One region of the Kitasatospora sp. NPDC093550 genome, then DNA from elsewhere that is predicted to be linked to it. Evidence: predicted binding sites of a transcription regulator. Region 1 holds the regulator's gene; the other holds the start of a gene.
What was found. The regulator HrcA, encoded in region 1, represses chaperone genes, less so after heat shock. The targets are predictions, from matches to a motif close to TTNGCACTCNGNNNNNCNGAGTGCNAA.
Positions count from the first base shown of each region.

Region 1 (3,522 bases):
GGCGCACCGCGGCGACCGCCACGTCGACGGCGTCCTTGCCGAACACCTCGGCGACCGTCCCGTCCACGCCCAGCCCCAGCCCGTCGGCCAGGGTGATCGCCTCGCCGGCCTCCAGCCGCTTCACCGCGGCGGCGTGCCGCCCCTCCGGGCCGTCCAGGCGCACCACGGCGCCGGGCGCGGCGGCGGCGATCCGCTCGGTGTCGACGACGAAGACGGGCGCGGTCATGCGGGGGAACCTTTCCGGAGGGGGCCCGGCCGGCGCGCGGCCGCGGCGGGGAGGAAACGCGGGAGGGGTGCCGGGGGTCGGCCCCCGGCACCCCTCCGCGGACGGCTACCGGCCGTTGAAGGCGTCCTTCAGCCGGGAGAACAGGCCCTGCTGGCCCGGCGCGAACTGGCCGGAGGGCCGCTCCTCGCCGCGCAGCACCGCGAGACGGCGCAGCAGCTCCTCCTGCTCGGCGTCGAGCTTGGTGGGCGTCTTCACCTCGACGTGCACTATCAGGTCGCCCCGGCCGCCCCCGCGCAGGTGGGTGATGCCCCGGCCGTGCAGCGGGATCGACTGGCCGGACTGGGTGCCGGGCCGGATGTCGACCTCCTCCAGGCCGTCCAGGGTCTGCAGCGGCACCTGGGTGCCGAGCGAGGCCGCCGTCATCGGGATGGTGACGGTGCAGTGCAGGTCGTCCCCGCGCCGCTGGAAGATCGCGTGGGTGGTCTCGGCGATCTCGACGTACAGGTCGCCGGCCGGGCCGCCGCCCGGGCCGACCTCGCCCTCGCCGGCCAACTGGATCCGGGTGCCGTTGTCGACACCGGCCGGGATCTTCACGGTCAGCGTGCGGCGGGCGCGGACCCGGCCGTCGCCGGCGCACTCCGGGCACGGGGTCGGCACGACGGTGCCGAAGCCCTGGCACTGCGGGCAGGGGCGGGAGGTCATGACCTGGCCCAGGAAGGACCGGGTGACCTGGGAGACCTCGCCCTTGCCGCGGCACATGTCACAGGTCTGCGCCGAGGTGCCGGGGGCCGCGCCCTCGCCGCTGCAGGTGGTGCAGGTGACGGCGGTGTCGACCTGGAGCTCCTTGGTGGTGCCGAACGCGGCCTCCTCCAGGGTGATCTCCAGCCGGATCATGGCGTCCTGGCCCCGGCGGGTGCGCGAGCGCGGGCCGCGCTGGCCGGCCGCGGCGCCGAAGAAGGCGTCCATGATGTCGGAGAAGCCGAAGCCCGCCGCGCCGGCCCCGAAGCCGCCCGCACCGCCGCCGCCCGGGGACAGCGGGTCCCCGCCGAGGTCGTAGACCTGGCGCTTCTGCGGGTCGGAGAGCACCTCGTAGGCGGCGTTGATCTCCTTGAACCGCTCCTGCGTCTTCGGGTCCGGGTTGACGTCCGGGTGCAGTTCGCGTGCCAGGCGCCGGAACGCCTTCTTGATCTCGTCCTGCCCCGCATCCCGTCGGACGCCGAGTACCGCGTAGTAGTCCGTGGCCACCAAATGCTCCGCTTGTTCCGCCTGTAGTAGTGCTGCGACTGGTCACCGCGCGTCACCGGTACGGCGCGCGGTCGTATTGCTACGACTCGGCCAGGATCTGGCCCACGTACCGCGCCACCGCCCGCACCGCCCCCATTGTGCCCGGGTAGTCCATCCGGGTCGGACCGATCACACCCAGCTTGGCCACGCTCTCGTCCCCCGAACCGTAACCGACCGAGACCACCGAGGTGGAAATCAGCCCCTCGTAGGCGTTCTCCCGCCCGATCCGGACCGTCATCGCGGCGTCGTTGGTCTCACCCAGGAGGCGGAGCAGGATGACCTGCTCCTCCAGCGCTTCCAGCACCGGCTGGATGGTGAGCGGGAAGTCGTGGCCGAAGCGGGTCAGGTTGGCCGTGCCGGCCAGCATGATCCGCTCCTCGTTCTGCTCCGCGAGCGTCTCGAACAGCGTCGCCAGGACGGTGGCCACGATCGGCCGGTCGGCCTCCTCGAACGTCGCCGGGAGCTCCTCCAACAGCCCCGGGACCTCCGGCAGGAGGCGGCCGGCCGCCCTGCTGTTGAGCGCGGTGCGCAGATCCGCCAGGACGGTCTCGCCGACCGTGCCCGGGCAGTCCACCATCCGCTGCTCGACCCGGCCGGTGTTGGTGATCAGCACCAGCATCACCTTCGCCGGGGCCAGCGCCACCAGCTCGATGTGCCGCACCGTGGAGCGCGTCAGCGAGGGGTACTGGACCACCGCGACCTGCCGGGTCAGCTGGGCGAGCAGCCGCACGGTGCGCGCGACCACGTCGTCCAGGTCGACCGCGCCGTCCAGGAAGTGCCGGATCGCCCGGCGCTCGGGGGCGCTCATCGGCTTGATCTCGGCGAGCTTGTCGACGAAGAGGCGGTACCCCTTGTCGGTCGGGATCCGGCCGGCGCTGGTGTGCGGCTGGTGGATGTAGCCCTCCTCCTCCAGCGCCGCCATGTCGTTGCGGACCGTCGCCGGCGAGACCCCGAGGTTGTGCCGCTCCACCAGGGCCTTGGAGCCGACCGGCTCCTCGGTGCCCACGTAGTCCTGCACGATCGCGCGGAGCACGGCGAGCTTGCGGTCGTCCAGCTGGCGGACCTCACCGGCCATGGGGCACGCACCTCCGTCTTCGCACGTTGTCCGTCTGTGTCCCGCTGTACTGCTCTGTCCTGCCTGTACCGCTCTGTCCTGCGGCGGGCCGCTCCCGGCGGCCCCGACCTTGGCACTCTGAACACCCGAGTGCCAAAACCGTACCTGCCAGTGTAAGGCCCGGGTCCTACGGCAGGAACGGCCCGACCGGGGTGATCCTGCCCGCAGTTCCGGGTACGGCCCGCACGGCGGCGGCCGTTCACGGTTCCGGGCGCCGGGGTGGTGCCCCCGGGCCGTCCGGGTGGCAGCATCGAAGGCGACGGCGAATGGAGGAGCAAGCGATGTCGAGCTCGGGCCAGCACACCCGTTTCGCGCCCGACCGCGGCCTGACCGGCCGCATGGTCGCCACGATGTTCGTGATCGGGCTGCTGTACGTCGGTTTCACCGGCCTGCTGATCGCGCTGCTGCGCGGCGCCTGGCCGCTGATCGTCCTGATCTCCGGCGGGCTGTTCGTGGCCCAGTTCTGGTTCAGCGACAAGATCACCGAACGGGCGATGGGCGCCCACCAGGTGTCCCCGGAGGAGTTCCCCCAGCTGCACGGCACGATCGACCGGCTCTGCGCCCTGGCCGACATGCCCAAACCCCGCGTGGCGGTCGCCGACAACGACATGCCCAACGCCTTCGCCACCGGCCGCAACCCGCAGAACGCGGTGGTCTGCGTGACCACCGGCCTGCTGCGCCGACTGGAGCCGGAGGAGCTGGAGGGCGTCCTCGCGCACGAGCTGTCCCACGTGGCCCACCGGGACGTCGCGGTGATGACGATCGCCGGCTTCCTCGGCGTGCTCGCCGGCGCGATGACCAGGATCGCCGTGTACGGCGGCTTCATGGGCGGCGGCCGCAACGACAACGACCAGAACGCGGCCATCGTCGCGCTGCTCATCCCGCTGGTCTCGATGGT
Region 1 covers NZ_JBIWJF010000008.1:122,843-126,364, reverse strand. Annotated here, with positions in the region: gene ACIRD3_RS15035 (16S rRNA (uracil(1498)-N(3))-methyltransferase) at 1-226, opposite strand, end outside; gene dnaJ (molecular chaperone DnaJ) at 332-1,471, opposite strand; gene hrcA (heat-inducible transcriptional repressor HrcA) at 1,551-2,585, opposite strand; gene htpX (zinc metalloprotease HtpX) at 2,906-3,522, shown strand, end outside.

Region 2 (3,522 bases), on a different contig from region 1:
GCGCCGTCATCCGCCCGACGCTGGACTCCTTCCGCGCCGCCGGCCTCGCGTCCGCCTGAACCACCCCCCACCCCGCAAGGAGAGCCATGAGCGCCACCGTCCGCATCCCGACCATCCTGCGCACCTACACCGGCGGCGCCGCCGAGGTGACCGCCGAGGGCGCCACCCTGGCCGAGGTCATCGCCGACCTGGAGAAGAACCACGCGGGCATCTCCGCCCGCATCCTGGACGACACCGGCAAGCTGCGCCGCTTCGTCAACGTCTACGTGAACGACGACGACGTGCGCTTCGCCGAGGGCCTGGCGACCGAGATCAAGGACGGCGCCGGCATCTCGATCATTCCGGCGGTGGCCGGCGGCTGCTGAGCCGCGCCCCGCCATTCGGCCGCCCGCGCGCACGGAATTCCGTTCTCCGTACGCGCGGGCGGCTCGTTGCATTCCGGCTGGAATATTTCCGGGTGGAGTCGGAGTAGAGTGTCGCTCGGTTGGGAACAGGGGTTCCCTCTCGGCCCCGCGCGCGCGTCCTGCCGGAAGGCGTCCGGACGGTGAGACCGGCCGGGGAAACCTGTCAGGCCGGTGTCAGAATTACCGCGGGGATTTGGGTAATTCGTCCGCTATGTCCGGCGTTAAATGCCGAGATTTTCCCGATTCGGCCCGTCCTGTCCCTTGCCGCTGCGGCGGAATTACCGGCGGTTGACCCTGTTGCAGAGGGCGTCGGTCCGGATACATTCAGCGGCGGTCGACGCAATCACCCGCTCACCGGAGGCCGTTGGGCGCTCCGCGCGGTGGGTTGCGGCGTGCACGGCTGCGCCCAGGGGGGGTTCCCCGGGCCGGCCTTCAAACCAACCCGGGCCCGCGACCTGCGGGACCGTGAAGGGCCAGCACAGCACTAGGGGAGTTCGGAATGGCTCAGGGCACCGTCAAGTGGTTCAACGCGGAGAAGGGCTACGGCTTCATCGCGGTCGACGGTGGTGCGGACGTCTTCGTCCACTACAGCGCGATCCAGATGGACGGCTACCGCACCCTCGAGGAGGGCCAGCGGGTCGAGTTCGAGATCTCTCAGGGACAGAAGGGCCCGCAGGCGGACATGGTCCGCGCCGCGGGCTGACCCCTTCCGACCCCAGGAGCTCGGCGCGGCCCTACGGCTGGTGACCACTCGCTTCTCGACGGGCCCGTACGACACGTGTCGTACGGGCCCGTCGGCGTTCCCGGGCTACCCCGACGACGGCTCGCGGGTTGCCCATTGGGCTTGCACTCGACCACCCGGAGTGCTAATCATTGGCGTTAGCACTCACAGTGTGAGAGTGACAGCGGACCGGGTCGGTGAGGCCCCCGGGAGCGGCAGGGAATGGACCTCCGCGCACCAGGGCCGTCCGTCGCGGGCACCCCTTGGTCCGAGCAGTCGACCGTGTCCCGGAGGACCACTTCTGATGGCCAAGATCATCGCCTTTGATGAGGAAGCTCGCCGCGGCCTTGAGCGTGGCATGAACCAGCTCGCCGACGCAGTGAAGGTCACGCTCGGCCCCAAGGGTCGCAACGTCGTGCTGGAGAAGAAGTGGGGCGCCCCCACGATCACCAACGACGGTGTCTCCATCGCCAAGGAGATCGAGCTCGAGGACCCGTACGAGAAGATCGGTGCGGAGCTCGTCAAGGAGGTCGCCAAGAAGACGGACGACGTCGCGGGTGACGGCACCACCACCGCCACCGTGCTCGCCCAGGCCCTGGTTCGCGAGGGTCTGCGCAACGTCGCCGCCGGCGCCAACCCGATGGCCCTGAAGCGCGGCATCGAGAAGGCCGTCGCCGCCGTCTCCGACCAGCTGCTGGCCCAGGCCAAGGACGTGGAGACCAAGGAGCAGATCGCCTCCACCGCCTCCATCTCCGCCGCCGACACCCAGATCGGCGAGCTGATCGCCGAGGCCATGGACAAGGTCGGCAAGGAAGGCGTCATCACCGTCGAGGAGAGCAACACCTTCGGCCTGGAGCTCGAGCTCACCGAGGGCATGCGCTTCGACAAGGGCTACATCTCCGCCTACTTCGCCACCGACCTGGAGCGCATGGAGGCGACCTTCGAGGACCCGTACATCCTCATCGCCAACTCCAAGATCGGCTCGGTCAAGGACCTGCTCCCGCTGCTGGAGAAGGTCATGCAGAGCGGCAAGCCGCTCGTCATCATCGCCGAGGACGTCGAGGGCGAGGCCCTGTCGACCCTGGTCGTGAACAAGATCCGCGGCACCTTCAAGTCCGTCGCCGTCAAGGCCCCGGGCTTCGGCGACCGCCGCAAGGCCATGCTCGGCGACATCGCCATCCTCACCGGTGGCACCGTGATCTCCGAGGAGGTCGGCCTCAAGCTGGAGAACGCCGGCATCGACCTGCTGGGCACCGCCCGCAAGGTGGTCATCACCAAGGACGAGACCACCATCGTCGACGGTGGCGGCGACAGCGAGCAGGTCGCGGGCCGCGTGAACCAGATCCGCGCCGAGATCGAGAACAGCGACTCGGACTACGACCGCGAGAAGCTCCAGGAGCGCCTCGCCAAGCTGGCCGGCGGCGTGGCCGTCATCAAGGCCGGCGCGGCCACCGAGGTGGAGCTCAAGGAGCGCAAGCACCGCATCGAGGACGCCGTCCGCAACGCCAAGGCCGCCGTCGAGGAGGGCATCGTCGCCGGTGGTGGCGTCGCCCTGCTGCAGGCCGGTGTCGCCTTCGACAAGCTGGAGCTGGACGGCGACGAGGCCACCGGTGCCAACATCGTCAAGGTCGCGCTGGAGGCCCCGATCAAGCAGATCGCGACCAACGCCGGCCTGGAGGGTGGCGTCGTGGTGGAGAAGGTGCGCAACCTCCCCGCCGGTCACGGCCTGAACGCCGCCACCAACGAGTACGTCGACCTGGTCGCCGCGGGCATCATCGACCCGGCCAAGGTCACCCGCTCCGCGCTGCAGAACGCCGCCTCCATCGCGGCGCTGTTCCTCACCACCGAGGCCGTCATCGCCGACAAGCCGGAGAAGGCCGCCGCGGCCGCCGGCGGCGGCATGCCGGGCGGTGACATGGACTTCTGATCCTGATCGCTTCGATCGGATCGGCAGGACCTCGTCCGCGTGGGCGGTTCCCTTCGGGGGGCCGCCCACGCGGCGTTTCGGCGTTCGGGGGAGTTGAGGGGAGGATGGACGGATGGCTGCTGACGACATCGAGACCGCCCTGCACAACGCGCGGGCACTGATCCTGGCCGACCTCACCGCCCGGGACGTGGCGGACGCCGCCGTCGTCTCCCTGGTGGAGCAGGCCGTCACCCACCGGCGCTGGTGGCTGGAGCAATGGCCGGACGGCACCGAGTACGTGCTCGGGCTGGTCGCCCAGGACGTCCAGGACGCGCTGCTGGAGGCGTACGGACGGTGGCCGCTGTGCACCGCCTGCGCGGCCGACGGTGACCCGCACGCGCTCAGCGTGGAGCCGGAGTTGGGGCCGGAGCCGCACTGGGTGTGCGGCAAGCAGGGCGCGGTGGTGGCGCCGGTGGGGGAGCTGGTCTAGG
Region 2 covers NZ_JBIWJF010000038.1:5,075-8,596, forward strand. Annotated here, with positions in the region: gene thrC (threonine synthase) at 1-59, shown strand, start outside; gene ACIRD3_RS36110 (MoaD/ThiS family protein) at 87-365, shown strand; gene ACIRD3_RS36115 (cold-shock protein) at 904-1,107, shown strand; gene groL (chaperonin GroEL) at 1,430-3,052, shown strand; gene ACIRD3_RS36125 (hypothetical protein) at 3,165-3,521, shown strand.
Region 2: groL (chaperonin GroEL) is a predicted target of HrcA. The motif match lies at 1,248-1,274, and genes of this name have one in related genera.